2 linked regions of the Hyalangium gracile genome follow. The protein of the gene in region 1 binds, or shares a complex with, the protein of each later gene. Links are inferred from orthologs where the notes say so. Each region holds a gene or a part of one and is shown in the gene's direction. Other genes may lie near its edges. The genes, in order: dapF and KY572_RS29230.

Evidence for each region.
Region 2: the proteins of dapF (region 1) and KY572_RS29230 are in contact, whole or in part, in a solved structure (PDB 5YGU), measured with the Escherichia coli proteins. The link is inferred for Hyalangium gracile from one-to-one orthologs.

Annotation. Positions count from the first base shown.
Region 1 is NZ_JAHXBG010000038.1:80,010-94,882, forward strand. What follows is about bases 7,729-10,637. They hold dapF (diaminopimelate epimerase), read left to right. Parts: upstream 7,729-8,711; coding sequence 8,712-9,563; downstream 9,564-10,637. Other genes in these bases: KY572_RS47600 (methyltransferase domain-containing protein), read left to right, coding at 7,729-8,688; KY572_RS47980 (response regulator), read left to right, coding at 9,602-10,637. Also shown: KY572_RS43510 (ribonucleoside-diphosphate reductase subunit alpha), read right to left, coding at 1-1,690; KY572_RS43515 (IF-2 protein), read right to left, coding at 2,165-2,965; more of KY572_RS47600, read left to right, coding at 3,067-7,728; more of KY572_RS47980, read left to right, coding at 10,638-11,452; KY572_RS43540 (DUF4388 domain-containing protein), read left to right, coding at 11,465-12,958; KY572_RS43545 (RHS repeat domain-containing protein), read right to left, coding at 13,614-14,873. UniProt on the Escherichia coli protein: Involved in the succinylase branch of the L-lysine biosynthesis and in the biosynthesis of the pentapeptide incorporated in the peptidoglycan moiety. Catalyzes the stereoinversion of LL-2,6-diaminopimelate (L,L-DAP) to meso-diaminopimelate (meso-DAP).
Region 2 is NZ_JAHXBG010000016.1:87,506-102,450, reverse strand. What follows is about bases 5,162-8,142. They hold KY572_RS29230 (NUDIX hydrolase), read left to right. Parts: upstream 5,162-6,407; coding sequence 6,408-6,878; downstream 6,879-8,142. Other genes in these bases: KY572_RS29215 (hypothetical protein), read right to left, coding at 7,960-8,142; KY572_RS29220 (CHRD domain-containing protein), read right to left, coding at 7,300-7,746; rpoZ (DNA-directed RNA polymerase subunit omega), read right to left, coding at 6,875-7,168; KY572_RS29235 (hypothetical protein), read left to right, coding at 5,728-6,369; KY572_RS29240 (hypothetical protein), read left to right, coding at 5,162-5,715. In the rest of the region: KY572_RS29270 (sigma 54-interacting transcriptional regulator), read right to left, coding at 1-676; KY572_RS29265 (hypothetical protein), read right to left, coding at 775-1,782; KY572_RS29260 (hypothetical protein), read right to left, coding at 1,863-2,258; grxC (glutaredoxin 3), read right to left, coding at 2,350-2,607; groL (chaperonin GroEL), read right to left, coding at 2,755-4,401; co-chaperone GroES, read right to left, coding at 4,444-4,734; more of KY572_RS29240, read left to right, coding at 5,119-5,161; more of KY572_RS29215, read right to left, coding at 8,143-8,913; KY572_RS29210 (caspase family protein), read right to left, coding at 8,924-10,564; KY572_RS29205 (DUF4384 domain-containing protein), read right to left, coding at 10,561-11,346; KY572_RS29200 (RNA polymerase sigma factor), read right to left, coding at 11,343-11,882; KY572_RS29195 (hypothetical protein), read right to left, coding at 11,907-12,905; KY572_RS29190 (nucleotidyltransferase), read left to right, coding at 13,130-13,987; KY572_RS29185 (metallophosphoesterase family protein), read left to right, coding at 13,971-14,675; KY572_RS29180 (hypothetical protein), read left to right, coding at 14,715-14,945. UniProt on the Escherichia coli protein: Master regulator of 5'-end-dependent mRNA decay.

The DNA of each region.
Region 1 (14,873 bases):
CATGCTGCTCGGCCAGCTCGCACGAGGCGGTCAGCGCCGCGTAGTAGATCTCCTCGGAGATCTTCTTCGACAGCGCGCGGGCCTCGGGCGCGTCGAACGGCAGCCGCAGCTGGAAGAACACGTCCTGCAGGCCCATCAGCCCCAGACCCACCGGGCGCCACTTGCGGTTGGACTCCGCCGCCGTCGGGATGGGGTAGTAGTTGAGATCGATCACCCGGTCGAGCTGCCGGATGGCCAGCGCCACGTTGGCCCGCAGCCGCTCGAAGTCGAACTTTCCGTCCACCATCATCCGGCCCAGGTTCAGCGAGCCCAGGTTGCACACCGCCGTCTCCGAGGCGTTCGTCACCTCGAGGATCTCCGTGCACAGGTTCGACAGGTGGATGACGTTGCCGTCCTTCGCCGTCTGGTTGCTCTTGCGGTTGCTGATGTCCTTGAAGGTCATCCAGCCGTTACCCGTCTGCGCCAGCGTCTTCATGATGCGCGCGTACAAATCCCTGGCCTTCACCTTGCGCACCGCCAGGCCCTTGGCCTCGGCCTCGGCGTACGCCTTCTCGAAGGCCTCGCCGTACAGGTCCGTCAGGTGCGGCGTCGACTTCGGATCGAACAGGGACCACTCGGCGTCCTGCTCCACCCGCTTCATGAACAGGTCCGGCACCCAGTTGGCCAGGTTCAGGTTGTGCGTGCGGCGCGCCTCGTCGCCCGTGTTGTCACGCAGCTCGAGGAAGTCCTCGATGTCCGCGTGCCACGTCTCCAGGTACACGCAGCACGCGCCCTTGCGCTTGCCGCCCTGGTTCACCGCCGCCACCGACGCGTCCAACGTCTTCAGCCACGGGACGATGCCGTTGGAGTGCCCGTTCGTCGACTTGATCAGCGAGCCGCGCGCGCGCACCCGGTGGTACGCCACGCCGATGCCGCCCGAGAACTTCGAGAGCATCGCCACGTCCGTGTACTTCTTGTAGATGGCCTCCAGCTCGTCGGCCGGCGAGTCCAGCAGGAAGCAGCTGGAGAGCTGCTCGTGCCGCGTGCCCGAGTTGAACAGCGTGGGCGAGCTGGGCAGGTACTCCAGCGAGCTGAACAGCCGGTACAGCTCGATGGCGTCCTTGGCCGAGTCCGTCAGCGCGCACGCCACCCGGAGGAAGAAGTCCTGCGGCGTCTCGATGACCTCGCGCGTCTGCGGGTTCTTCAGCAGGTAGCGGTCATAGACGGTGCGCAGGCCGAAGTACTCGAACAGGTCGTTGCGAGCCGGATCGATGGCCGCGTTCAGCTTGCGCGCGTTGGTCTGCACGAACTGCAGCAGCCGGTCCGCGATGAGCCCGTGCTTGTGCCCCGCCGCCACCGACTGCGAGAAGGAGTGGATCTCCTGGTTGGAGACTTCCTTCTGGATGTAGGTGGCCAGCAGCCGGGCCGACAGGCGCGCGTACTCGGGCTCGTCGACGATGAGCGCCGCGGCCGTCTGGATGGACAGGCTGTCCAGCTCCTTCGTCGTGGCCCCGTCATACAGGCCGCTGATCGTCTTGGTGGCCACCCGGAGCGCGTCCACCCGCGAGAGGCCCACGCAGCAGCGGCTCACCGCCCGGACGATCTTGTTGAGGTCCACCGGCTCCGCATTGCCGTTGCGTTTGCGCACCCGCATCATCGTCGGGGCCAGCTCATTGGCGGGCGTCTGCGGCGCGGCGGCCGGAGCGGGCATGGGCGGGACGACAGAAGCGGGCTTCGAGGTGGGGATCTCGACGGTCACGAGTAGCGCACTCCCAGTGAAGACACGACAGGACGGACCCCTCCCGTTCGGAGACCGAGGGGGCTCGTCGTGTCCTTGAAAGGTTGGTTTCTTGTGGCCCGAGGGGCGCTCCCTACAGGGGTAGGGGGGCCGACGGGGACGCACAACCTATTGGGGGCCCCGACCGGTGTCAACGCGAGATCTAGGGGATGCCTGGGCCCGACCCTTGCAATCTATGATCAGTATCCAACGCTTCTTTCGACACGTGCGCGCAACGCGTCAGGACCCCAGCAAGAGGTGGGCCTGACCCACCCGCCGAGACGGATTCGTGGCACGTCCCAGGAGTGAAGAATTTCCTGGAATCCAGGCAAGCCTCGAGGCCGTTCCCACGCGTTCATTTCCGACCACTCCAGGCCTTCGAAAACACGCTCTTCAGGGGAGGGAGGCTCAGGGGGGGGCACTGCCTGCATCCGGACTCAGGGGCTGGTCTGGAGGGGCGGGCTGGGGCTCTCCGCCGGCGGTAGGGGCCGCGGGCGGGGTGGGGGTGGGGGCCGGGGCCTGCTCCTGGGACGGGGGCGCGCTGAGGGTGTGGACGGCCTTGCGGAGGGACTCCTCCAGGGCGTTGGCGGCGGGCTCCACCTGGGAGAGCATCTGGTTCGCGCTGCGTGCGTGCCGGGTGTCACTCTCGGAGGCAAGCCGGAGCTGGGCCAGCGCCTCGGCGATGAGCTTGCGCGCGTCCTCCATGCGCTGCCGGGCCTGGTAGTAGGCCACCTCCGCCAGCATCCGCTTGAGAGAGGTGCGCTGCTCCTCGCTGAGGCCGGTGAGGCGCTCGGCGCGTCGCAGGTAGTAGACGCCGCGCTCCACCCGGGGCGGCTCGTCCGAGGCGATGCGCGGCCGGGCTAGCGCCTCCAGCTGGGTGAAGAGGGCCCGGTCCAGCTCGTCCCGCTCGCTGAAGCGCTGGGTGAGGAGGCTCGCGGGGACGTCGTGGTTCTCCAGCGGGATGGGGGCGTACGTGTCCGCCAGCCCTACGTCGCTCGGCCGGAAGGGCAGTGCACCCCAGGGCAGCATCCGCCCCTTCATGACGATGAGCTGCCCGCTGTCCACCGCCAGCGTGAAGGTGCGCGCGTTGAGCTGGGAGAGCAGGAACGCCACCGCGCCGCCCATCGCCAGCACGAGCAGCGTCACCACCAACCGCGTGAGGGTCCGCATGGCCCTGGCGCCGAAGCCTTGCTGAGGGTTGCCGTTCATCGCCTGCTCTCCTGTCATCCGATCGTGCGGCCCTGGGGACGGAGCCGTCGTTTCCTTGGGACCTGAGTCCCGGCAGCTATACTCCACCCGCCAAGCTACCCATGCATCCCACATTCCGCCGCATGGGGCCCAGTGAACTGCTGCCCCGCTACATCTTCGTGGAGAGCCTCATCGCCCGCAGGCGGGTGCTCGAGGTGGACTCGGTGGCCTCCACGGGCGGCGAGAGCGCTCGCTTCCTGCTGGAGCGCGGCGCTCGGGTGGTGGTGGCCTGTGACGCGGATATGGCCGCCGTCGAGGCCGCGCAGAAGGCCCATGGCGGCCCCACGCTGCGCTACCGCGCCAACGTCTATGAGGACCTGGAGTCGGGCAGCTTCGACACCGTGCTGGTGGCGGACCTGGCGCCCTATGTGCGCGCCCCGGCGTTGCTGGCGGAATTGGCGCGGCTGGTGGCGAAGCAGGGCTACCTCATTGGTGGGCTGCGCAACGTGGGTGGCCTGGCCCTGTGGCAGCTGATGGAGGTGGAGGAGGGCGTGCCGCCCACGTACGGGCAGCTGCTGGATGTGCTCTCGGCGCACTTCCCTCATGTGGAGGTGGCCACCCAGAGCCCGCTGCTGGGCTACCAGCTCGCCTTCGAGCGCGGGGAGGGCCTCCAGGTGGATGGCTCGCTCATCCGCGGGGGCGAGGCGGCGTACTTCGTCGTCATGGCCGGCCAGGAGCCGGCGCGGATCGTGGACCCCACATGGGTGCAGCTCCCGCCCGAGCCGCTCGCGTTCACCAGGGGACGGCTGGACGAGGTGGCCCAGCGCGCCAAGGCCTGGGAGGAGCGCGCCGGGAAGCAGAAGGAGCTCGTCACCAAGATCCGCGCGGAGCTGTCGGACCGCGAGGCGGAGGTGACGGCGCTTCATCCGAAGCTGGAGCTGGCTCGGGACGAGGTGGCCCGGCTGACCGCGCAGCTGGAGCAGGCGCGGGGCACTACCGAGCAGGCCCGGGAGCGGGATGAGCTGGCCGCGAAGCTGCGCCGCCGCGAGCTGGAGCTGCAGGTGGCCCAGGAGCGGCTCACGGACGCCGAGCGGCGGATGACGCAGCAGCGCCTGGAGCTGGAAGGGGTGCAGCGCGTCCAGGCCGAGGCCGGGGTGCAGGTGCTGGCGGCTCAGGAGGCCCAGCGGCTGGAGCGCGCCCGCCGCGAGGAGGTGGGGGCCGCGCTGGAGGAGACGCGCGAGCGGTTGACCCAGGCGTACGCCGAGGTTCGGGACCTCCAGGACGAGCTGTCGAACCTGCGGATTGCGCGGGAGAAGGATCGGCTCGCGGCGGACCGGGCGCAGGAGCAGGTCGAGGATCGTCGGCGGCAGGCGGAGGCAGCGCGGGAGCGGGAGCTGCGCATCGCCGAGCAGTACTCGCAGGCCCTGGCCGCGGTGGAGCACCTCAAGGTCGAGCTGGCCCAGGTGAAGGAGGCCTCGCAGGCCTCCGCGGATGCGCTCCTCCTCAAGGAGGCGGAGCTGGCGCGGGTGGCGCGGGGGCTCGAGGAGGGTCGGCAGCGGGTGTCCGCCGCCGAGGCCGGGCGTCAGGAGGCCGAGGACCGGCTGGCGGAGAGAGAGGCGGAGCTGCGTGGGTTGGGCACGGAGCTGGAGGCGGCGCGTGCTGTCTCGGCACGGCTGACGGCGGAGCTCGAGGCCCTGAAGCGCGCCGAGCTGGCGGCTCGGGAGACGATCGAGAAGCTCGACGAGGAGATCGTCGCGGCCCGTGGCCGCATGGCGGATCTAGAGGAGGATCGTGAGAAGGCCGCCGCGGCGTTCGCGCAGTCGCTCGAGTCGGAGCGGGAGCTGGGAGAGCAGCGGCTCGCCCAGGCTGTGGCGGAGGAGCGGGCTCGGACGGAGGCGGTCGGTGTGCAGCTCGCGCGGGAGACGGCCGCTCGCGAGGCGCTGGAGCTGCAGCTCGAGCAGCTTCGCTCGCTGAGCCAGACCGAGTCCGCTGCGCGTACCGCGACGGCGCTGGCGCTGGCCGAGGCGGAGCAGAAGCTTCAGGAGCTGACGGAGGCTCGCGAGGAGCTGCAGCGGCAGGTGGCCGAGGCTACGGCGGCGCTGGAGGCCTCGCGAGGGGCGCTCGAGGCGGAGCGGGCTCGGAGCAGCGGGCTGGAGAGGGAGCTGGCCGGACTTCGGGCCGAGCTGGAGTCGGAGCAGCAGCGTCGGGGCGGGCTGGAGAAGGAGCTGACAGGACTTCGGGCCGAGCTGGAGGCCGGCGAGCAGCTTCGCGATGAGCAGCAGCGGGAGCTGGTCGGGCTTCGGGCGGAGCTGGAGGCCGGCGCGCTGCGGCGCGGTGAGCTGGAGCGGGAGCTGGCCGGACTCCGCGCGGAGCTGGAGACGGGCGAGCGGCAGCGCGGCGAGCTGGAGCAGAAGCTGAGCGGACTCCGTGCGGATCTGGACGCCGGGGAGCAGCTGCGCGGCGAGCTGGAGCGGGAGCTGACCGGACTCCGTGAGGAGCTGGAGACGGGCGAGCGGCAGCGCGGCGAGCTGGAGCAGAAGCTGAGCGGGCTCCGTGCGGACCTGGAGGCCGGGGAGCAGCTGCGCGGCGAGCTGGAGCAGAAGCTGTCCTCCATGCAGTCGGAGTTCGGCGCTGGGGAGCAGCTGCGCGACGAGCTGGCGCGGGAGATGACCGGCCTGCGGTCGGACCTCGAGAGCGAGCGGCAGGTACGCGCCAAGGCCGAGGCGCTGGCGACCGAGACCCGCGGGACGCTCGAGACGGAGCGGCAGGAGCGCTCCCGGCTGGATGCGGAGCTGGCGGAGGTCCGGTCGCTTCTGGAGACCGAGCGTGGGGAGCGTGCTCGCTCGGGCGATGCGCTGGCCCAGCTCCGGGTCGACTTCGAGGGAGAGCGGGAGCACCGCACCCGGGCCGAGGTGACGCTGGCGCAGACCCAGGCGGCGCTGGAGGCCGAGCAGGCCCGGCGTGCGCAGGTCGACACGATGCTGGAGCAGCTCCGGGCCGCGCTCTCGGACGAGCAGGGGCAGCGCGCCCGGACGGACGAGACGCTCTCGAGGACGCGGGAGGAGCTGGCCTCGGAGCGTCAGGAGCGTGCGCGGGTGGAGGAGGCGCTCGCGGCGGTGCGGGCGCAGCTCGACTCGGAGCAGAGCGGGCACTCCCAGGACGTGGAGGCGCTCTCGGCGGCCCAGGCCGCGCTCAGCGCGGAGCGCCAGAGACGGATGGAGGCGGACGAGCTGCTGGCCCGGCTCCGGTCCGAGTTCGCATCGGAGCAGGAGCAGCGCGCCCAGTCGGAGGCGGCGCTGGCCCAGACCCGGAGCGAGCTCGAGACGGGACTCCAGGAGCAGCGGCGGCTGGTCACCTCGCTCGAAGAGGTGCGCGCGGAGCTGGCCACCGAGCGCGAGGCGCATGTCCGGCTCGACGAGTCGCTGGCGAGCGTCCGCGCGGAGCTGACCACCGAGCGCGAGGCACACGCCCGGCTCGATGATTCGCTGGCCACCGTCCAGGCAGAGCTCGCGGCGGAGCGTCAGGGCAGATCCGAGGGTGAGGCGGGGCTCGCGGAGCTGCGCGCCGCGTTCGCGACCGAGCGGAAGGATCGCGAGGCGGCCGAGGCCTCACTCGCGCAGCTCCAGGAGACGCTGGACACGGAGCAGCGGGAGCGCGAGCAGATCGCGGGCCTGCTCTCGGAGGCTCGGAACGGCTGGAACTCCGAGCGCGAGGCGGGCACCCAGCTGCGTGCGGAGCTGGAGGGGCTCGAGGCGCGGCTGGCGGAGCAGCGCACCGCCCACGAGGAGCTGAAGGCGCTCGTCGAGCGGGAGCGTGGAGCGAGCGCGGAGAGCCTGGCCGCTGCTGCGGCTCGCGAGCAGGAGCTCCGAGCGACGCTGGAGCGCCTCGAGGCCGAGAAGACCTTGGCGGAGGGCACGGCCCAGGAACAGCGGTCCACGCTGGCGGAGCAGGGGGCACGGGTGGCCACCCTGGAGCGCGCGCTCGCGGAGACGGAGGAGCGTGCTCGTCAGCTCACCACCCGCGTGGAGGAGAGCACCGCGGCCCGGGAGCAGGAGCAGGCCCTGGCTCGCGAGCGCGAGGCCGCCTGGGATGCCGAGCGTCAGCGCCTGCTCGCCGGAGTGGCGCAGTTCGAGGCCGCGCGTGTCGAGATCATGCGGCTGGGCGCGGAGCTGCAGCGCATGAGCCAGGCCCTGCAGCAGCGAGACTTCCACCTCGCGCGGCTCGATGCCGAGCTGAACGACACCCGGGCCCGTCTGACCGCCGAGCATGAGCAGGCGGAGCTGCTCGGGGTGCAGCTCGAGTCCGCGAGGCGGTTCGCGGGCCGGGCCTCCGCGGCGGAAGCCTCGCTGGAGGCCGAGCGCGCGGCGCTGGAGTCCGCCCGCACCGATCTGGAGGCTGCCCGCTCCGAGCTCGCCCGAACCCAGGAGGCGCTGCGCACGGAGCAGGAGCGCAGCAGCCGTCTCGAGACGGAGGGCGCTGCCTCGCTGGAGACGGTCCGAGGCGAGCTGGCCCAGGCCAACGAGGCGCTGCGCACGGGACAGGAGCGCATCGGCCGCCTGGAGGCGGAGCTGGCCGCGCTGGAGTCCGCTCGCGCGGAGCTGGCCAGGGCCAACGAGACGCTCAAGGCGGAGCAGGAGCGCCTCAGCCGCATCGAGGCCGAGCGCGCCGCCCTGAACTCCGAGCGCGAGCGCCTCCAGTCGGACCTGACCGTGGCGAAGGCGGCGCGTGTGCGGCTGGAAGGCAAGGTGTCGTCGCTGGAGAGCGCCGCCGCGGAGGCCACGAAGCTCCTCGAGACCGAGCGGGCCGAGCGCGCACGCCAGACGCAGGCGGCGGAGGGAGCGCAGGAGGCGAACCGGCAGCGGGAGAAGGAGACCTCCGAGGCGTTGCAGGCCGCCCAGCAGCGGGAGAAGGAGGCCACCGAGGCGGCGCAGTCGGCCCGGCAGCGGGAGAAGGAGGCCACCGAGCGCCTCACCGCGCTCCAGCGGGAGCTTCCGATCCTCCGCGAGGAGGCGGAGAGCCTGGGCGCGGAGAAGAAGATCCTCCTGGAGGATCAGGCGAGGCTCGAGACGCGGATCCGCGAGCTCACCACCCGGCTGGAGGAGGCCGAGGCAGGCAAGGTGCCCGCCGTCGATCCCGCCATGGCCGAGGAGCTGGAGCGGCTCAAGGGCGAGCGCCGGGTCCACGAGGCCGAGGCGCAGGAGCTGCGAGAGGGGCTGGCCCGCGCGAAGACCCAGGAAGAGGACCTGCGCGCCACCCTGACCGAGCGTGAGCAGAAGCTCGAGGAGCTCCAGCAGCGCGTGGTGACGTACGACCAGGAACTGGCCAACCTCCGGCGCGCGGCGGCGGCACGTCCCACTCCGGCTCCCGCCTCCGCGAAGCCGACGCCCACGCCGGTGGCAGCCAAGGCTGAACCGGCCCGGCGACCCGCGACCCTGCCCCCCATCCCGGGAGCGCCCGCGCCTCGCCCGGCCGCAGCGGCCGCAGGCTCGGCGCCCCCGGTCCTTCGACCGGGCCCCGGTACCCTGTCGGGCGCGCCTGTCCGCACGCCTGCTCCGGGGACAGGCTCCCGGCCTGCCCTGGCTCCCACGCCTGGAACCGCGGGAGGGCCGCCTGTGCTCACCCCCGTCGCTGGCGGCGGGGCGGGGCGTCCTCCGGTCTCATCCACGGCCCTACCCAACAGGCCGAGCAGCTCGATTCCCACGGTCGGCCCGGGGATTCCCCCGAAGGTAGACGGGCAGGAGTGAGCCTCCGCCGCTAGGATGAAGCCGTGGCGGAACGCGAACGCATCTTCAAGTACCACGGGCTCGGGAACGACTTCGTCGTGCTCGATCGGCGCCAGACGGGCGTGGACATCGACGCCGAGCAGTCTCGGTGGATGTGCGACCGGCGGCGAGGCATCGGCGCGGACGGAGTCCTCTCGCTCCTTCCCTCGGCGGCCGGCCTGGCGCGGATGGTGGTGCACAACGCCGACGGCAGCATCGCGGAGATGTGCGGCAACGGCCTGCGCTGTGCGGTGAAGTACCTCGTGGACTCCTCCGGCGGTCGGCCCGAGCGCATCCAGGTCGAGACCGGCGCCGGAGTCCTCTCGTGTGTCCCGGGTTACGGCGAGGGCGGAGTGGCCGAGGTGGACATCTCCATGGGGCCCGCGCGGCTGGTGGCTCCGAACCTGCCCTCGGGGGCCACGGGCCAGCCGTTCCTCGAGGCGCCCGTGCCGGGCCACGCGGGGCTGCGCGGCTCGGCGGTGAGCATGGGCAACCCGCACCTCGTCCTGCTGGATCGTCCGCTGGATGAGGCCGAGCGCCTGGGCCCGACGCTGGAGCGCCACCCCTCCTTTCCGGACCGGACCAACGTCGAGTTCGTGCGGGTGGACGCGGATGGCCTCACGGTGGTGGTGTGGGAGCGAGGCTGCGGGCTGACGCAGGCGTGCGGGACGGGCGCCTGCGCGGCGGCGACGGCGGCGGTGCTGGCGAAGCGGCTGCCGGCGGATGCCTGGCTGCGAGTCACTCTTCCGGGCGGGGACCTGCGCATCCGGGTCCCCTCGGACCTGTCCGACATCCGCCTCCGAGGCCCGGTGGCGTTCGTTTTCGAGGGCGTTGTGGGGCTCCCATCGGGTCGGTAACCTCTTCCTCTTCTCTCGCCCTTCGAGACCTCCCCGCCGTGGCAGGCACCATCCTCCTCGTCGACGACGACCGTTTCTTCCGAGAGCTCGCCACGGAGATGCTCACGCGCCGGGGCTACCGGGTGGTCGCGGCGGAGGACGGTCCTCGCGCGCTGGAGGAGGCGGCCCTCACTCGGTTCGATCTGGTCATCACGGACGTGATGATGCCGGGGATGGACGGCTTCGAGCTCACGGCGAAGCTGCGCGAGCGCAACCCGGACCAGGAAGTGCTGCTCGTCAGCGCCCGGCCGGACGTGAAGGGCTCGGAGATGGCGCTGAAGGCCGGAGCGGCCGACTGCCTCACCAAGCCGGTGGAGGACGCGGACCTCTACCTGGTGGTGGACCGGGCGCTGCAGCGGGTGGCGCTGCGCCACGAGCGGGCGCAGCTGCGCGACGAGAACCTCGAGTTCACGCGCGACCAGAACCTGCACCGGCGCTGCCTGGAGTTCCTCGCGTACCCGGATCTGGAGGGGCTGCAGGAGCGCGTCACGGCGGACCTGGCGGCGGTGTGCGACGCGCAGAGCGCGGCGCTGTGGCTGGGGGATGACCGGGGCGAGCTGGTGCTGCGGGCCTACCGGGGGCTGTTGGACAGGCAGTTCCTGGTGGAGCGGATGAAGCCGGAGGGCGCGCTGGCCGCTCGGCTGCGAGACGCCGCGCCGTGGCTGGTCCGGGAGGAGCGCTCGCCGGTGCTGTACGTGCCTCTGGTGGCGGGGGGGGAGCTGATGGGGCTGGCGCAGCTCTCGGACCCGATTGGCGGGGAGTTCCTGCCCGAGCACGTGCGGCAGGCGCGGGTGATTGGAGACTTCGCGGCCGTTGGAGTGAAGAACGGGCGGCGGATGCTGGCGCTGCAGCGGCTGGGGCTGAGGGACCGGGACACGGCGGCGTACAACCTCAGCTACTTCACGGACTACGCGTCGAAGGAGATCTACAAGGCGCGGCGCTACGGGCGGACGTTCTCTCTGCTGACGTTCTCGATCGACAACCTGCCGCTGGTGCGGGTGAGGCTGGGGGCGGGGGACGCGAAGAAGGCGGTGCGAGGCATCATCCGTGCGCTGTCGCGGATCATCCGGGACTCGGACGTGATCGCGAAGGCGAGCGATCAGGAGTTCTACCTGCTGTTGCCGGAGACGGACTTCTTCGGGGCGCTGATGTTCGTGCGGCGTGCGGTGGCGGCGGTGCGGGACGAGCCGGACGTGCAGGAGGTGGAGGGGAAGTTGCCGCTGGCGCTGGTGGGAGGGGCGAGCACGTTCCCGAAGGACGGCGAGGACTTCGACGAGTTGGTGCACCGCTGCCGGCGTCGCATGGACGAGCGGCGGGCGTCGCTGCAGCGGCGGCTGCTGCTGGACGGGTTGCCGTTCTGGGACGAGGTGGAGCTGCTGTTGGGGATGCCGTCGAGCCCGAAGCTGCCCTCGGACGAGCGGGCGGAGCCGTCGCGGCGGGGCAAGGTGTCGGACGTGCTGTTCGACGAGCTGCAGGCGGAGATCGCGCGGGAGCTGCTGAGGGATCCGGGCTCGCGCGGGCTGCTGTACGTGGGAGGGCCGGAGATCCGTGCGGATCTGCCGATCGCGTCAGGGCTGGAGACAGCGCCGCCGGAGCTGGCCTCGCGCATCTACCTGTTGGGGCGGCGGTTGGACCTGGACTCGCACCCGGCGGTGACGCCGGTGTTCCTGGAAGGGGACGAGCGGGTTGCGAGGCACGAGTTCTTGTTCTGGCTCTCGGAGCACGCCTCGTACGCGTTGATCCAGCGGCGGGGTAAAGGGGCGACGTGGGGCTTTCACTCCTCGGACACCGCGGTGGTGGACGGGCTCATCACGAAGCTGCAGGCCGAGTACGACCTGCAGCCGTACTAGCGAGCGCGCACGGTGGCCCAGGCTCGGAAGATCCTCATGGCGGACCCCGACCTCGACTCGGTGAGGCTGCTGACGCGCGCGCTGAGGCAGAGGGGCTACCAGGTGCACTACGCGCCGGACGGCTCGAGGGCGTTGGAGATCTGCGTGTTGCGGCACCCGGACCTGGTGCTGTTCGACGAGGCGTGCAAGCTGCTGGACGCGAGGACGTTCATCCAGATTCTGAGGACGAACCCGCGGACGGAGGAGGTGCCGGTGGTGTTGACGACCACCAACCAGGACCTGGATCGGCTGAGGGGGCTGCGGCTGGCTGCGCACCTGAAGAAGCCGTTCAACCTGGACGAGGTGCTGGGCCGCATCGAGCACATCTTCCGGCGGGCGGAGGCGGCGAAGGACCTCAAGAGCGAGGCGCAGGAGATTGAAGGCTCGCTGAGCCAGCTGGGCATTCCGGATCTGATGCAGATCCTGGGAATGAACAAGCGCAGCGGGAAGCTGAGCCTGGAGCGAGGCAACGAGCGAGGAGAGATCCAGGTCGGAGACGGGCGGCCGGTGAACGCGAGGCTGGGGAGGGTGGAGGGGGAGAAGGCGCTATTCCGGCTGCTGACGTGGACGGAGGGAACGTTCACCTTCGCGCCGGGAACGAGCCCAGGGAAGCCACGCATCACCCGGGCAATGGACGACGCGTTGCTGGAGGGAATGCGGCAGGCGGACGAAGTGAACCGGCTGATGCCGTCGTTGCCGCCACGGACGACGCGGCTAGTGATCGCGCCGGATGCGGACCTGCCCCAGGACCAGCACCCGGTGACGGCGCAGGTGGTGGACCTGCTGAGGCAGCCGAGGGCGCTGGGAGAGGTGCTGGACCTGGCGCCGGCGACGGACCTGGAGGTGCTGGGAGTCCTCATCACGCTGATGCAGAAGGGTGTGGCGAGGGTGGCGGAGGGAGAGGAGGAGGGGAGTGGCCCTCTGCTGGGACCGGCGGAGCTGCACGCGCTGCGGAGCCGGGTGCTGCGAGGGAAGTCCCCGCTGAAGGTGGTAACAGCAAAGGTGTTCATTTGCGGCAACGGCCCGTCTGCGGCAAGGCGGTTGTTCGCGCAGTTGCCGGGCCTGGCGGCGGTGTCGGCAGAGCCCACAGCCGTGAAGAGCGGCTTCGGGACACTGGGCAGGCTGGAACTGAGCGAAGTGCTGCACCTGGACTTCTGCGTCCTGCCCCCGGCGGAGGCAGCGCGGCCGCTATGGCGCCCCTTTAGCGCGGGAGCGGTGGGAGCCCTGCTGATGGACACCTCCGAGGCAGCAGTGCGCCTCGCCAGCTACCTGGCTTGGGAGATCCGAGTGCCCGTGGCCGTGGTGGGGAACACCGTGCCTGAGAAACTGCAGGGTGCCCCAGCCGGAGCCATGGCGCTAGGAGAAGACCTGACCGAAGTCCTCCGAGGCCTGCTCATCCAGAGCCTTCACCCGGCCCCCGCCACACCAGGGATGCAGCAGGGAATACGCGCCGCTTCTTCAGCTTGAGAGAGCATTGCTCAGCAGCCTAAAGTCAACCTCTATTCTAATCTTGGCATGATATACCACGCCGCTATCCTGCCGTGAGTAGGTTCCGCGCCATCCCGGCGATAGAACGTTGAATTGAGTTCACTATCGGAGACGGTCACTGCTCTCGGTAGTACTGTTGTTGGGTGGTGTCACTACATCCTGAAAAGGACGGCCTGAGGCATTCTCTCTCAGCGTCCTTCAACAAATCAGCGCAGTTCCCAGAATTCCCAGCCTAGGCGTTTCAATACCGTCGCTTATGCAGCGGATATTTCGAACCTTCGAGCGAAAACCCTTATTACGCTTGCTGTGGTGTTGGTAGTGATCTCGAAGCATTGTATGTCTACGAGGTCTACTCCCATGACAGCCCATTGTTGTTTGAGTCCCGTCAGTTTAGGTGAGTCGCTGATACAGCACGCCTCCAGGATTGAATCCGGGCCGATCACCCCAAAATTCATCTGAGCATCGAGGCCGTAACAGTCAGTGAATCGGATCTTTTGCTTCTGGCCGTCTGTCCACTCGACGAGCATCTCTACCTCGTCGCGCTTACCAGGTGCCGAGCGATCGATGTTGATATTCAGCAGTGTTGAGTCGTGCCACTCTAGTGTGTCGAAAGTCTCTCTAATTCTTTCGGTCATTACTTAAACCCTGGATCCTTTTCGCCCGGTGCAGGGCTGTAGTGTTTTTTGCCGTTATTGATATGGTAGTGGCTCTTGTTTGGCCCCTTCTCTCCAGTAGGCGTGCCTGGATCTATCCGCAGTCGCTCGGTGTACTTCCCATCGATGATTTCACCATAATTGCCCTCACGATAGGGATTTTCAACATAACTCTTAGGAATCTCGTATTTGGGCCCCTTGGGAAGAGCTACCCCCTGGGGTGTCACATGGAACACTCCATCGACTCTACCGCTCTCCTTTGCTGCGGCAGCTTCAAGTTTCTTCAAAACCCGAGGCATGGCTGGGGTCGTTTCTGCCTTCATCAGCGAGCCAAGGATAGTGCCGCCTCCTACAATAGCACCCTCTAACAACTTGCCTTCAGCGTAGCCCTCTGCCGCATCTAGGAAAAGATGGGTCTCAAGTTCTGCTGCTTCACCCATGCTAGATGCAAACTTGTCGCCGAGTGGCGCAGCCTGCTTGGAAGAGATCGCATTGATGGTGGCACCCTTGACGGTCTCCCCGAGGCTCTCCTTCGTCGCCTCAATTACTTCTTCAACTTGGTTTCCAACCGCTTCGACTTGGTGGACGACTGGTAGAGAGGAGAGATAGTCGGCGGTTTGGCTGCTGGCAGAACCGAACGTGCGCTTGACGTTTTCAAACAGCCAGCCCGTTGTGCTCGTATTACAGTGGATGTAGTCGCAGACCGTTTTCTGCAACTGCTCTCGATCCTTGAGCACCGCCTGTAGTTTCTCTGCTGCATGGTCGCCTCTGTACTGGTAGGCCACCGCATGCAGAAGACTGGCGAGTTGCTCTCCGCTCAGTTGAGAGATTTCTGCCTCATAGAGAGTTCCCTGGATGTTCTGTCCGAACTCGGTCAATGCAGGGTCGTGCCCGGTGATATCCTTCCACTTCAGCGGGTTGGCGTACGCGTACACGTACCGATGTAAACTCGGAGCGTCGTCCAGTCTGCCTTCGTAGCTGTCACGGCTCATGAACCGTCCCAACTCGGAGTCATAGTACCGAGCGCGTGCGTAGGTCAGTCCTGTCTCCACGTCGAGCTGGTGCCCGGTGAAACCCAGCTTGAAATCGCCGGCCGAGGGGCCTGTGCCACTCCGGTGATTGCCCCAGGCGTCATACTGGCGTGTCGTCGTCACCTCGCCGGTGAGGGACGTTGCGAGGGACACACTGTCCAGTACGTCGTTGCTGAGGAGGCGGGTGTTAGTGCTGGCGCCAGTGCTGTC
Region 2 (14,945 bases), on another replicon or contig:
CGAAGACGCCGCGCACGCCCTTCTCCTCGTCATCCGCCGCGCGCATGGAGCCGAACAGCTCCCGCTCCGCCTTCTCCTCGGTGATGAGGTTGCAGTCCACGACCTTGAAGGGCCCGTGCCGCCGCGCCGAGTGCTGGTGCACCGCGCGCGCCGCCAGCTCCTTGCCCGTGCCCGTCTCGCCCTCGATGAGCAGGTTCATGTCCTCGCGGGCAATGCGGCGCAGATCCGCGAACACCACGCGCATGCGCTCGGAGGCGCCCACCAGCGAGCCGAAGGCGTCGGCGCCCGCGGGCACCTCCACCTCGGTGGTGCGCGTGTCGGGCTTGATGGACAGCTTCGTCTTGCCCAGCTGCACCTTGTCGCCGGACTGGAGCACCACCTGCAACACCTGCCGCCCGTCCAGGTAGGTGCCGTTGCGGCTGCCGAGATCCCTCAGCACCAGCCCCTTGGCGCCGCGCTCGATCTCCAGGTGCCGCCGGCTGACGGTGGGATCGGTGAGGACGAGATCGCTGGCGGGATCGGAGCCCACGCGCACCAGGGAGTCCTGGGTGGTGATCTTCTTGCCCTTGTCGGGCCCGGAGGAGACCTCCACCGTCCATTCGCGCACCTGGATGCGCACGGGGCGGGCTTCGACTTCCGTCAGGACGGATTGGGTGACTTCGGGCTTTTCGCTCATGGTGCTCGCCTTCAACCCCGGGCAGAAGCACAGGCCCGGTCAGCTCTGGGTGCGCCCTGTTTAGGGGCGTTTGGACGTGAGGGGCAAGTCAAACAAACTCAAGGCAGGTGAATCTGGAACGTTCCTCCGCTCGGGCGGAGCACCTGCGCCTGGACCGGAGCGGGCGCCAGTCGGGCCCGGGCCAGCACCTGCGGCAGCGCGGGCTGCCCCTCGAGCTGGAGGATGACGTCGCCCGGAGCCAGCTTTCCCCCCTCGGGTGCGGAGAGGACGTACAGGCCCGCGGGGAGCCGCACCATGCGATCCAGCAGGGATGTCTCCAGTGCAGGGTTGGCGAAACGCAGGCGCTGCTGGCGCAGCACTTCGGCATCCAGCGGGTCCATCAGCGCGAGCGCCCCGACGTGGGCGGGCCGGCCCTGCTCCGTGTACTCGAAGGCCTGCCAGGGGACGCGAGCCACCCGGGCGGGGGCGGGGGAGGGCTCGCGCGGCGCGCGCAGGTGATCGTCCAGGGCCCGGAGCGCCTCGCGGGTGAGGTCCTCCATCAAGCGGGTCAGCTCCGGCGCGGGGTCCGCCCCGTCATCGGTGCGCTCGGCGAACGGATCCACCTTCACCTCGCCGGAGAGCTCCAGCACGCGCTTGCGGGTGGAGGGGTGCACCACCTCCACATGGCCCAGGTAGGTGGTCTCCTCCACCAGGTTCTGGCCCACGGCGCGGCCCTTCGCGTCGAGCAGCTCTCCCTGCGCGGACTGGACGCGCCGCTCCGCCCAGGCCCGCAGCACCAGCGCCTGCTCCGGCCGGACGCCGTAGGGCGCCAGCCGCGTGACGGCGGTGCTGGCCGCCCAGGCGTTGTCATCCTCCGGACGGTAGACCTTGAACTCGGAGGGACCGAAGAAGAGGGCGCGCTCGCCGGCCTCGGCCAGCGCCACGTCCAGCAGCCGTCCGGAGAGCTCGAAGGAGCGGAACGCCGGCTCCGGCCACCGGAAGAGGAACGGGTACACCACCACCGCGGAGGCGGACAGCTCCTCGGGCACCTCACGCTGGACCTTGTACGTGGCGCCGCACGCGGAGCCCGCGAGGGCCAGCAGCAGGACGGCGCCAAGGAGTGACACACCGGCTCGGTTCACGGCCGGTGAGTCAAGATCATCGGCCCCGCGGAATCCAGCCGGATGCCGCGGGCTGGGGAGAGCCCTCAGTACTTCGCGGGCGAGTCGCTGGCGGGGAAGGACTCCTTGGACTGCTCGTCCACGATGTCGTCGCGACTGTTGCCGCCGGAGTTCACATTGGCGTTGGTGACGTCCCTGTCACTCCTGGAACCCGCCTTGCGCTTCGAGCCAGGCTGGGTGCCGCCGACGCCGGCCCCGGCGGTGACCATGCGGCTGCCGAGGAGGTTCTTCGCCCGCTCGGAGAAGTTGCGCTGCTCCTCCTGCCAGTCCTGGAAGAACTGGACCAGCTCCTGATCGCCTGCCTCCTGGGCATCACGGATGTACTGATCCACCGTCGCCGCGCCCTCCAGCAGGTGGTACAGCACGCTGATCAGGTTGAAGTGCTCGTCCCGGGTTCCCGTCTGCTGCTCTTCGCCGGCCATGGCCTGCCTCCCTCTTCCGTGAAGTTCCTTGTGGTAGTCAGGAACCTATGCACGCCAGGGGAGCGCCTGGGATGGCCGGCTGCTCGGCTGCTCAGCCCTGGAGCATGGGCTCCAGCCGGCCGTCGCGATCCAGCTGCGCCAGGTCCGTGTAGCCGCCCACGTGCGTCTCGCCGATGAAGATCTGCGGCACGGTGCGCTGGCCGCCGCTCATCTCCACCAGCCTGGCGCGCATGTCGTCATCCCCGGTGACGTCCACCTCCTCGTAGGTGACGCCCTTGCGCTTGAGCAGGTCCTTCGCCCGGACACAGTAGCCGCAGTAGTTGGTGGTGTAGATCTTCACGGGCTTCACGAAATGCCTCCTGATCGTCCTTCCCGGAAAGTTAAGGGGCAGGGCGACGGCGCGCCACCTTGCCCCCAAAAGCAGACGGCCCCCGGCTCCACGAGGGAACCGGAGGCCGTGCTCACCCTGGCGCACCGAGCGCCGAGGGAGGGGGCATTACATGCCCATGCCGCCCATGCCGCCCATGCCGCCCATGCCACCGGCGCCGGCGGCGGCCTTGTCGTCGTCCGCCTTCGGGCGCTCGGCCACCATCGCCTCGGTGGTCAGCATGAGGGAGGACACGGAGGCCGCGTTCTGCAGCGCGGTACGGCTCACCTTGGCCGGGTCGATGACGCCCGCGGCCAGCAGGTCCTCGTACACGCCCGTGGCGGCGTTGAAGCCGAACGAGCCGCTGCTCTCCTTGACCTTGTTCACCACCACGCTGCCCTCCAGGCCGCCGTTGCCGACGATCTGGCGCAGGGGCTCCTCGAGCGAGCGGCGGATGATGTCCACGCCGAACTTCTCACCCTCCTCGAGCTTCAGGCCGTCCAGCGCCTTGACGCAGCGCAGGTAGGCCACGCCGCCGCCGGGCACCACGCCCTCCTCGACGGCCGCGCGGGTGGCGTTGAGCGCGTCCTCCACGCGAGCCTTCTTCTCCTTCATCTCGGTCTCGGTGGCTGCGCCCACGTTGATGACGGCCACGCCGCCCACGAGCTTGGCCAGGCGCTCCTGGAGCTTCTCGCGGTCGTAGTCGCTGGTGGTCTCCTCGATCTGGGCGCGGATCTGCTTCACGCGCGCCTCGATCTCCTTCTGCGCGCCGGCGCCGTCGACGATCGTGGTGTTGTCCTTGTCGATCGTGATGCGCTTGGCGCGGCCCAGGTCGGCCAGCGTCAGCGTCTCCAGCTTGATGCCCAGGTCCTCGGCGATCATCCGGCCGCCCGTCAGGGTGGCGATGTCCTCCAGCATGGCCTTGCGGCGGTCACCGAAGCCCGGCGCCTTCACGGCCGCCACGCTCAGCACGCCACGGATCTTGTTCACCACCAGGGTGGCCAGGGCCTCGCCCTCGACCTCCTCGGCGATGATGAGCAGCGGCTTGCCGCCGCGCGCCACCTGCTCGAGGATCGGCAGCAGGTCCTTCATCGACGAGATCTTCTTCTCGTGGATGAGGATGTACGGATCGTTGAGGACGACCTCCATCCGGTCCGGATCCGTCACGAAGTACGGGGAGAGGTAGCCGCGGTCGAACTGCATGCCCTCCACCACGTCCAGCGTGGTCTCCAGGCCCTTGGCCTCCTCCACGGTGATGACGCCCTCCTTGCCGACCTTCTCCATCGCGTCCGCGATGATCTGGCCGATGGTGGTGTCACCGTTGGCGGAGATGGTGCCAACCTGGGCGATCTCCTTCTTGTCCTTGGTCGGCTTGGCCAGCTTCTTCAGCTCGCCCACCACCAGGGCCACGGCCTTGTCGATGCCGCGCTTGATGTCCATGGGGTTGTGGCCCGCGGCCACCAGCTTCGCGCCCTCGCGGAAGATGGCCTGCGCGAGCACCGTCGCGGTGGTGGTGCCGTCACCGGCCACGTCGGAGGTCTTGCTGGCGACCTCCTTCACCATCTGCGCGCCCATGTTCTCGAACTTGTTCTCCAGCTCGATCTCCTTGGCCACCGTCACACCGTCCTTGGTGATGGTGGGGGAGCCGAAGCTCTTCTCGATGACCACGTTGCGGCCCTTGGGGCCCAGGGTGACCTTGACCGCGTCGGCCAGGATGTTCACGCCGCGCAGAATGGCCTCACGCGCGCGTACGTCGAAAACGATGTCCTTCGCCATGATTGGGAATCCTTTGAAAGGGGAGCGGGGAAAGCGGGGGGACTACTTCTCGATCACGCCCAGCACGTCCTCCTCACGGAGGATCAGGTGCTCCTCGCCGTCGAGCTTGATCTCGGTGCCGGCGTACTTGCTGAACAGGATGGTGTCACCGGCCTTGATGTCCAGCGGACGCACCTTGCCGTCCTCCTGGACCTTGCCGTTGCCCACGGCGACCACCTTGCCCTCCAGGGGCTTCTCCTTGGCCGTGTCGGGGATGAACAGACCACCCTTGGTCTTGTTCTCCTCGGCCACGCGCTTGACGATGAGGCGGTCCTGCAGGGGGCGAATCTTCATGGTTCGGTCTCCTTCGAAAAGGCGCCCGGATGACCGTGCGCCTGGGTGGGATAGGGCCTGGGGGCCCGGGGGCTTTAGCACTCATAACCACCGAGTGCTAAGGCTCGAGCGCGCGGGATAATAACCAGCGAAGTCACCCCGTCAAGCGACCCGAATGCGGGTCCTTGTGTCCGGCTAAACAGCCGTCCTGACTGCCATTTTCCAGCTCGCTCCCGGACGGAGCATCCCCGACTCCAGGGCACTCACACGTCCGGGAATTGGCACTCTCTCTGTGAGAGTGCCAGTGTAAGTCCTTGAAAAGACTGGGGTCTACCTTTGCGGCAAAAATCGCCCGTTGGTAGTCTTTGGATATCCCCGAACTCGAGGGGAAGGAGGCCGATGTCCATGAGTGAACTGGTGACGGGTTCTTCTTTGAAGGAGTTCTTCAAGTCGGTCCTGGACGAGGTCATCCGGCGCCAGCGGGTAGTCATCGCGGAGCTCACCGAGTTCTACCTGGTCAACCTGCTCACCGAGTTCGCCACGTCGGACAAGCTGTTCAGCCAGGATCAGGAGGGCCGAAAGGACCACGAGCCCCTGGCGGTGCTGTACCACCGGGCGCTCCAGCAGGAGCGCGAGGAGCGCATCCGGACGCTCCGCCGCCTGGGAGACGTGTCGCTGTACAAGGCCGGCTTCTTCGCGGGCGCGCTGCAGAGCAGCGTGGTGGGCTCGGACTACTACATCCAGATGGGCGGCACGGCCTACGGGCAGGTGGCCGAGCTGTCGCCCGCGGCGGGCTTCGCGGACGTGTACCGGGAGCTGTGCTCGAAGTTCCGGGCGCTGGTGGAGGTGCTGGAGGAGATCTCCGCGCGCGGCATGGTGCAGGGCGGGCCCACCGGGACGCTGAAGGTGTACGAGACGTGGGTCCGCACCGGGAACAACAAGCTGGAGCGGGTGCTGGTGGACGCGGGGATGTTGTCGCCCAAGGGCCATATGCCCAACTAGCCAGGAGCGCGCATGATCGGTCGTATCCAGGACCACCTGGAGGCCATCTACGGCATCACGTGCGCGGCACGGGCCGAGACCTTCGTGGTGGACACGGAGTCCGCGGTGCAGCTCGGGGGCACGGGCCGGTCCGAGGAGGAGCTGCTGGTGAGCGAGGGAGAGGGCGAGCTGGAGCTGGCCCTGTACCTGGCGCCCTCGCTTCTGGACAGGCTCAAGCCGTACGAGGCGGGCCCGGTGGGGCACGTGCTGGACGGGGACCTGGACGGGTACTGCCAGGTGGCCGAGGGCGTCTCGCACTTCCTCTACGTGGCGCACACGGCGACGCACGGCCGGGCCCTGTCGCTGCTGGAGCTGGAGGCCCAGGCGGAGGTGGACAAGTTCGCCGTCTGCCTGCTGCACCGCTGGGGCGAGGGGGTGAAGGGCTGGGCGGAGGAGCTGCTGCACCGGCTCTTCGAGCGCGTGTCCTACCGCCCCCGGCTGTCGGCCCAGGAGCGCTGGCGGTACGAGGAGGCCAACCGCCTGTCCCGGAGCTTCTGTACGCGGCTGATGGGGCATGTGGGGGAGCGCCGACTGGAGCGGCTGCTGTCGGACCTGCGCTACGCCTACCGGCTGGGGGCGGAGGCCAAGCTCCGTCATTTCTCGCAAGGGATGTGAGCCACTGGCGGCCCGCTTCGGGGTAGGGTGCTCCCCGTATGCCGCGCGAGGCGTCCGCCGGAGGAGTGGTCATCCGCGAGAATGCGGGGAGCTGGGAGGTGGCCGTGATCCGTCCTCACGGGCGCAACCTGTGGGCTCTGCCCAAGGGGCACGTGGATCCCGGCGAGACGCCCGAGCAGACGGCCGCGCGCGAGGTGCGGGAGGAGACGGGGCTCACCGCCACGCTGATGGCCTCGCTGGGGGAGATCCGCTACGTCTACCAGTTCCGGGGGCAGCGCATCTTCAAGCGCGTGCACTTCTACCTGTTCCGCTATCAGGCGGGGGAGCTCGGAGTGCTCCCGCCCGGCCCGCGCGTGGAGGTGGATGAGGTGCGCTGGGTGCCGCTGGCGCAGCTCGTCCCGGTGCTGGGCTACAAGGGGGAGAAGTCCATCGCCGCGCGCGCGGTGAGGCTGCTGCGCGCGGGAGACTCGACTCCCCCGGGAGGGCTCCCGGAGGGGAGCCGGGGCTAGACGGCCGGCGGCGGAGCGAGCGGCGGCACCGGGGCGGCGGAGGCGGAAGCAGCGGCCTTGGCCTCCTCGCTGGTGTACTTGCCGGACAGCGCCTCGCGCACGTCGCGGTCGAACTTCACGCGGCCGGTGGCGATCTCACGCAGGGAGAGCACGGGCGGCTTGTTCTTGGAGATCTCGAGGATGGGGCGGGCGCCGGCCATCAGCTGGCGGGCGCGCTTGGCGCCGAGCAGCACCAGGGCGAAACGGTTGTCGACGAGGGGGAGGCAGTCTTCGACAGTGATGCGGGCCATGGAAATCCTTCGGGCTTCTCTGAGGAGTGACGGAACCTAAAGAGCGCGCCCGGCCGAGTCAAGGAAGGACGACAAGAGGGGCAGGCGGGCAAGCAGGCGCCCGACCTGCCCCAGGGGACCGCGGGCGGGGACTAGTCCGCCTTCTTCAGGTCGCCGCGGATCTCACCACCGCCGTAGGTGGTGGTGTGGATGTTGACGTACATCTTGCCGTCCTCGAAGAACTTCTGCTGCTCGTCGGTCAGCTCCTTGTCGCCGCAGGAGCCCGCGCCCGAGCCCGCGCTGATGTCACCGGTCGTCCCGGTGGGCACCATCAGGTTGCAGAAGATGTCGCCCTCGCCTGTGGCGTTGATCGGGCCGTGGATGTGGGCGCCGGCGGTGTTCGAGGTGAGGTCCTTGAAGTTGCCCTCGACCTCGAGCTTGTCGCTCACCTTGACGGTGACGGTGCCGCTGGCAGGGGTGGAGACGGCGGTGGGCTTCTGCGCGCCGCCGGTCAACGCGGCGGTGTACTCGGTGGCACCACCGCACGCCGCGAGGGAGAGGGCCGCCACGCACGCGATGAAAAGACGATTCGCCTTCATTGTGTAAACCTCCTGAGTTGTCCCACTGTGCGCCGGGCTCCGCGGCGCGAAGTGGCATGGCACGAAGTCATGCCCGGATCCTGGGGGTTACCGTCCGGAAGCCTGTCGGGTGGGGGCTGCCTGCCTAACAAGCAGCTCTGACGTCGGCCAATTTTTTCGTGCACGGACACGCCGCGTCATGTCCCTCTGTACGGTGGTCGTGTCCGAGCGGATTCATTCCTCGAAGCCAGGGACGTCCGGGCAGCTGCTGGCGAGACCGATACCGAACAGTTCCCAGCTGCGTTTGGCGAAGGTGAGCCGGTTCTGCGCGTCCCAGCACTCGGTGTAGCCGGCGCCCATGAGGTCTCCCGCGCGGATGACGAAGCCCCCCACGCCGCCTCGGTCCGGCGTCCACCGGGTGGTGATCTCCACGTCCTCCGTCAGCCCGCCGGGCACCGCGTCAATGCCCTTCTGGAGGAAGCGCATCTCGCCGAAGCCCCCCGGTAGCTCGCGGTAGTTGAAGCGGATCTGGAGCGCGGGCGCGGAGGGCAGGGACGGCAGCGCGGTGATGATCATCTCCACCCGCGTGGGCAGCACCCGGTTCTGGTACCCGACATCGAGCCGCTCGAGGTCCTTCAGGTCTCCCACGTCGAGGCGTTTGGCCATCGCCTCCTTGATGAAGAGGTGCAGCTCGCCCTCGCCCTTGCGGATGCCCGCGTCCGCCTTGAAGGAGCCCATCAGGAAGGGCCACCAGTCGGCCTCGGTGCCCTTCGACGGCTTGTACTGGAGCTCGTAGTCGAAGAAGTCGCCCTCGCGGGTCATCACGAAGCGGACGTCGTGTCCCGGCTGCTTGCTGTCCGGGTAGGGCCCCCAGGTGCGGCGGTTCGGCTCGCGGGTGGTGGGCGGCACCGTGCGGATGTTCTCGAGCAGGCTGAGCAGTTCGTCCAGGGCCGTGTTGAACTCGATCGAGGTCTGCCGGGTCTCGGCGTAGATGGGCGAGAGCTCTCCGACGACGAGCCGATCCTGCCGCTGGGTCAGGTTGCTGCCGGAGCTCGAGCCGCTGTCGGGCAGCTTGGTGGCGAGCACCTCGCGCGTGGGCAGGGCGTTGAGGTACTCGAGGTCCTCGTTGGAGATGTTGCCGCCGCACGCGGCGAGGAGGCAGAGGAGTGCGGGCCAGGGGGTTCGCATCGCGCGCTCCTTAGAGCTCATAGGTCACCAGGGCTCCGAGCTCCCAGTAGCCCAGGGCGCTGGGCGGATCCTGGATGGCCCGCTCGGAGAGGTTGGGGTTGGGGGTGTTGGTGCCCTGCTCGTGGACGTTATAGGTGAAGTAGTGGATCCGGCCGCGCCCGGTGATCTGCAGACTGCGCAGCAGGCGATAGCGCAGCCCCGCCACCAGTCCGGGCGAGAACGTCGCGTAGTACTGGGCCGGGAAGACGTCCTGGTCGAACCTGCGGCCGGTGTAGAGGTAGGTGAGCCGCGCGCCGATGAACGGGGAGAGGTCCCCCACGTGCCACTCGGTGGTGAGCGAGGTGCCCAGGTTGATGACCGAGTACCGGTAGCCGGCGCCCGCCAGCGTCGCCAGGTTCAGCTTCGTGGTGCGCCCGCCCAGCGCCACGTCGAAGCTCCACACCCAGTCCTCGCGGAAGTAGTCGTGGAGGTGCGCCTCGGCGCCGACGAGAGGTACGGAGAGGAACAGCGTCTGCCGGGCGTTCTCGTTGAAGAAGGAGTGGTAGCCACCCGCGAGCCCCACCGTCCAGTAGGAGCCTCGCGCGCTGGCGCCCTTCACCGGATCGTCCGAGAAGGGAGCGTCCCGGAAGCGCGCCTCCTCCAGCACCGTCTCCTGGCCGCGCCGTACCTCCACCTCGCCGATGCGCAGCCGATCCACCAGCCGGCGCTTCACCCGGTACGTGCCCGCCGCGAGCGCCACCCGCCGCTCCACCTCCGGTGCCTTCTCCAGCTCCGCGACCACCAGCCCGCTCGGATCCACGAAGTAGTAGGCGCCCGCCGGAGCACGGGACGGCACCACGAGGCCCTCGGAGGCGCGCAGATCCGTGAGCACCAGATCGCCGTTGCCCGCCAGATCGTAGCTGAAGGTGGGGTGCTGCGGCCCCGCGCTGCTGGCGGCCGTGTCCGCCACCGTCCGCGCGTACGCGTGCGAGTACGCCTCGAAGAGCGTCACCCGGCCATCCCCGGAGCGGTCCGCGTCCCCCAGCATCCCGCTGGCCAGGTGGTGCGAGAAGTAGCTGCCGCCGATGGCGTCCGACTCCTGCGAGTCCTCGTCCGACGAGCTGGAGGTGAGGATGACCATGCCCCGCGCGTTGCGCGTGGCGCCGGAGTCGATCTCGAAGGCGGGCGCGCGCCGGGCGCCCTTGGTCCGCGTCAGCGCGCCGGAGCGGCACGAGTCCAGGATGGCGATGCGGATGTCCGCGGGCGCGTCCGCCAGGTGCCGCTTGAGCGTGTCGAAGGGCAGCCGCGTGTCCCCGAGCCGCAGCGCGCCATCCTTCGCGTGGCCCGAGTAGTAGATGACGAGCGCCGTGCGCGCCCCCCGCGCCTGGGCTGCCCGGACCTGGGCCTCCACCTCCGCCAGCGCGGTGAGCACGTCCTTGGCGTCCTCGTTCAGCAGCAGCCGGGCGTCCGCTGGCGCCACTCCGCCCAGTCGAGCCAGCAGGCCGTGCATCTTGCGCGCGTCCTCGCGGGCGTAGCGCAGGGGGCGCGTGTCCGGGCCGCCCTCGTCGTTGCCGATCACCAGGGCGAAGCGGCGCATCGGCTCCGCCCCCGCGACGGTGGCCAGCAGCAGCGCGAGGGCGAGGACGCCCGGCTGTCGTCCCGAGCGCTTCACGGCTTGAGCAGCATCCAGTGGGTCTGATCGCCGTCCACGTCCAGGGGCGCCATCCGCCCCACGTCCCGCCCGGCCGCCTCGAAGGCCCGGCGCGCGGCGGCGGCGGCATCCTCCACCGCCACGGGCGCGTCGCTCAGCAGCACCACCACGCGCTCGGCGCCCGAGCCGGTGAACTCGATGCTGTCCGGCAGCCAGTGCGTGCCGGCGCCGGGCTCCACCGGCAGGCTCTGCCCGGCCTCGGGGTAGAGCGGCGTCACCTCGCCCGAGGCGTCCACCGACAACGCCAGGACGTACCGGCGCGCGTCTGGCGCATAGCCGAGCCGCACGCGCTCACCCTGGGCCAGCGGCTCGGGCGCATCCGTGCGCGCCACCCGCTGAGAGCCCTCTCCACCACCGATGCGCAGCTCCGCCGTCGCGCCGCCCTTGGTCCGCACGCCCGACACAGGGCTCGAGGAGAGCAGGGGCCTGGCCGCCACCACCACCAGCACCGTGGCCGCCAGCGCCACCGCCGTCCCCATCCACCGCTGGCGCGCGGCTCGCTGCGAGGCCTCCTGCCGGCGAGCCTTCTCCTCCGCCTGCTTCACCCCCGCCTCGAAGCGCTCGAAGGGAAGCTCCGACTCGAACTTGTGCTGGGCCTCCTCGGCCTCGCGGAGCACCGCGCCGCACCGCTCGCAGCTGGCGGCATGGGTCCGGGCCCGGATCGCCTCGTCGGTGGCCAGCTCGCCCGCGTGCAGGCGACGCAGCGTCCACTCCGTGGGGTGCTCTGACAGTTGCGCGCTCATGGGACCCTCAGCTCTTCTCCACCCAGCTCCGCGAAGTGTTCCAGCCGCTTGCGCACCGTGGGCACCGAGCGCCCCAGCAGCGCGGCCACCTCCTCCAGCGTCATGCCGTCCACGTGGTAGTGGATGACCGCGGCCTGCGTCTCCAGATCCACCTTGGACAGCAGCCGGCGCACCAGGTCCCTCGTCTCCATGGACTGCTGGCCGCCGTGGCCCTCGGGGCGCGCCGCCTCCTGGCGCTCGAACCAGCTGCGCCAGCCGGCCCGCTCCGAGCGGATCTGGTTGAGGCAGTGGTGGGTGGCGATCTTCATCAGCCACGTCAGCGGCGAGGCCTCGGCACGGAAGTCGCTGCCGTGGCTGAGCGCCCGGGCGAACACGTCGTGCATCGCGTCCTCGGCCTTCGCCGGATCCTTCAACAGGTAGCGGCAGCGCCCCAGGACGCTGCCGCCATGCTTCGTGTACAGCTCGCGCAGGAAGGCTCGCCGGTCCTCGGTCGGACCGCCCTGGATGACCCTCAGGACCGGCTGGCTGGTTCCCATCGCGCGTCGCAGTCTAGGTGCGGATCACAGCTGCGAATAGACGGCCGTGCTGAAGCTGCCGCACGCCGAGACGGCGCCGTACACCGGGAGGGGCACCCAGCTGGCCTCCAGGAACTGGCTGGAGAAGTTCGCATCCCAGCACTCGCTGAGGGTGGCGGCGGCGATGTTGTAGTCCCCGCCGGTGATCTTCACGTCCGCGCGGCCCGAGCCGCTCTGCGTCCAGCGGCTCTTGATGGTGAGGTGCTCGATCTGCGAGCGGGTCGGCTCGTTGTCGAAGTTCTTGTTGATGGCGAAGTCGAACTCGCCGCCCGCGCCCGGCGTCTCCTTGTAGCGGTAGTCGACGTTGATCTTGGTGCCGGGGCGCTCGTCGTCCTTCACGTTGCGGAAGTCCGCCTCCACGGTGGCCACGGCGGTGGCGCTGGCGCGCGCGTAGCGGATCGTCACCGCGCCAATCTCATCGTCGTGCTCGGGCATCGTCGCCGCCGCGTCCCAGTCCAGCTTCATGTCGCCGGAGCCGAAGTCCCGCAGCCGGTTGCCCTGGGCATCCAGGCCGATGGTGTGCGTGCCGGAGAGGACGACCTTGAACTCCGAGTCCGCCGCCGTCTTCGCCTTGCCCTCCAGCTTGTACGTGTAGCTGTGCTCGGCCGTCTTCGTCATGGTGAGCTTCCAGGTGTTGGGGCTCAGCGCCTCGGTGTACGGCCCCCACACGGCCACCTCGCCCTCGATGGAGGTGGGCGTGTGCTTGCTGATCTCCTCCACCAGGTTGAGCGCGAACGCCGTGCCGCCGTTGACCGTCACCGTCGCCCCACGGGTCAGCACGTAGAAGTCACTGCGGGCGCCCAGCCGGAGCTCCATCGCGCTCACCGAGTCGCTCTGCAGGCCCTGGCCGGAGCTGCCGCCCGGCTCCTTCACCTCGACCATCTGCTTGGAGGGGAGACCGTCGCGGAACTCGTCCTCGGGGGTCTGACCACAACCCACGGCGAGGAGGGAGGCGGCGCACAGCATCAGGCTCTTGCGGAACATGGGGTTCTTCCTTTCGGGGTTCGGCCCCCCGGCGGGGCCGTGCAGCGTGTTTGCGTCCCCATGGACACGGCACCCCCGGAAAACAGAAAGCCCGATTTCTAGCCGGATTTTTCGGTGCTGAAAAAGCCAGTAATGACGCGGGGTTGCAGCCTGCTCGGCTGCTCACCGGGCACGCATCGACGCTGGCCCGACGGACAAATTCCCCCGTCCCTAGGTTATGCCCCATGGAAAAGCGACATCCGAACCATCCCGGGGAGATGGGCCTCGATGCCAGCCTGGCCGAGATCGCTCGAACTCCCGATGAGATCAACGCTCGGGCCCGAGCCATCGGACTGCTGCTGGATGCGGGCGTGCCCTTCGTCGTCGGCGGGGCGTATGCCTACGCGACCTATACCGGCATCTACCGGGACACGAAGGACCTGGACCTCTTCCCACGCAAACGCGATGCGGGCCGCGCGCTCGAGGTGCTGGAGCTGGACGGGTGGCGCACCGAGCGCACCGACGAGGTGTGGCTCTACAAGGCCTTCAAGGGCGAATACTTCGTGGACTTCATCTTCTCGTCCGGCAACGGCGTGGCGGTGGTGGACGACGCGTGGTTCGAGCACGCGAAGACGGCCACCGTGTTCGGCCACCGCTGCCTGGTGGCGCCCGCCGAGGAGATGATCTGGTCCAAGGCCTTCGTCAACGAGCGCGAGCGCTATGACGGCTCGGACGTGAACCACCTGCTGCTCAAGGCCGGGCGGGAGATGGACTGGGAGCGCCTGATGTGGCGCTTCGACCGGTACTGGGAGGTGCTGTTCAGCCACCTGATGATGTTCCGGTACGCCTACCCGTCGCAGCGGGACAACGTCCCGGACTGGGTGATGGCGGAGCTGCTGTCGCGCACGCTGGAGACGGTGCGCGAGGGCAACTGGGAGGAGCCGCTGTGTCGCGGCAACCTCATCTCGAGGGTGAACTACCACGTGGACATCCACCACTGGGGGTTCCGAGACGGTCGGCTGTGGGACGAGAACGACAGGAAGCACGGAGGAGAGCGTGGCGCGCGACCCGAGCTCGAAGATTCGGCTGGCAGCAGTCGGTGATCTCCACTGCCGTGAGGACCACCATGGCCGCTTCCGGCTGCTCGTGAAGCAGGTCAACGCCTCTGCGGACATCCTGCTGCTGTGCGGCGACCTGACGGATCGCGGCATGGCGGAGGAGGGCAAGGTGCTGGCCGAGGAGCTGTCGGCCCTGCGCGTGCCGTGCGCCGCGGTGCTGGGCAATCACGACTACGAGCACGGCCAGGTGAAGGATATCTGCTCCGAGCTGGCGAAGGTGGGGGTGCACATCCTGGATGGAGACCACTTCATCTTCGAGAAGGTGCTCGGGGTGGCCGGGGTGAAGGGGTTCGGCGGAGGCTTCGGCAACGCCACGCTGCAGGCGTTCGGCGAGGGGCAGACCAAGTCCTTCGTGCAGGAGGCGGTGGCCGAGTCCCTCAAGCTGGAGGCGGCGCTGAGCCACCTGGACACGCCGAAGAAGGTGGTGATCATGCACTACGCCCCCATCCCGGAGACGCTGGAGGGGGAGAACATCGAGATCCGCCCCTTCCTGGGCACGAGCCGCCTGGCCATGCCCATCGATCACTACCGGGCGGAGGCGGTGTTCCACGGGCACGCGCACCACGGCACGCGGGAGGGCAAGACGCGGGGCGGCATCCCCGTCTACAACGTGGCGATGCCGTTGATGGCCCGTCACACGCCGGATCAGCGCTTCGCGCTGATGGAGATCTGAGCCGGTGACGCCTCCCTGCCAAGGCGGTAGGGTGCCCGCGTGCTGAGGCTCTACAAGAAGGAAGGGGACACGCTCCGCTACTGGGAGGCGTGGGTGGACGAGGCCGGGCTCTCCGTGCACTGGGGCGCCGTGGGCGAGATGGGCGAACACAAGACGACGCCCGTTCCTCCCGACGAGGACCCGGACATGGCCATCGCCCAGGCCGCCGAGCCGCTCGTGGATCAGGGCTATGACGAGCCGGAGCCGGACTCGCTGATCCCGCTCGTCGTC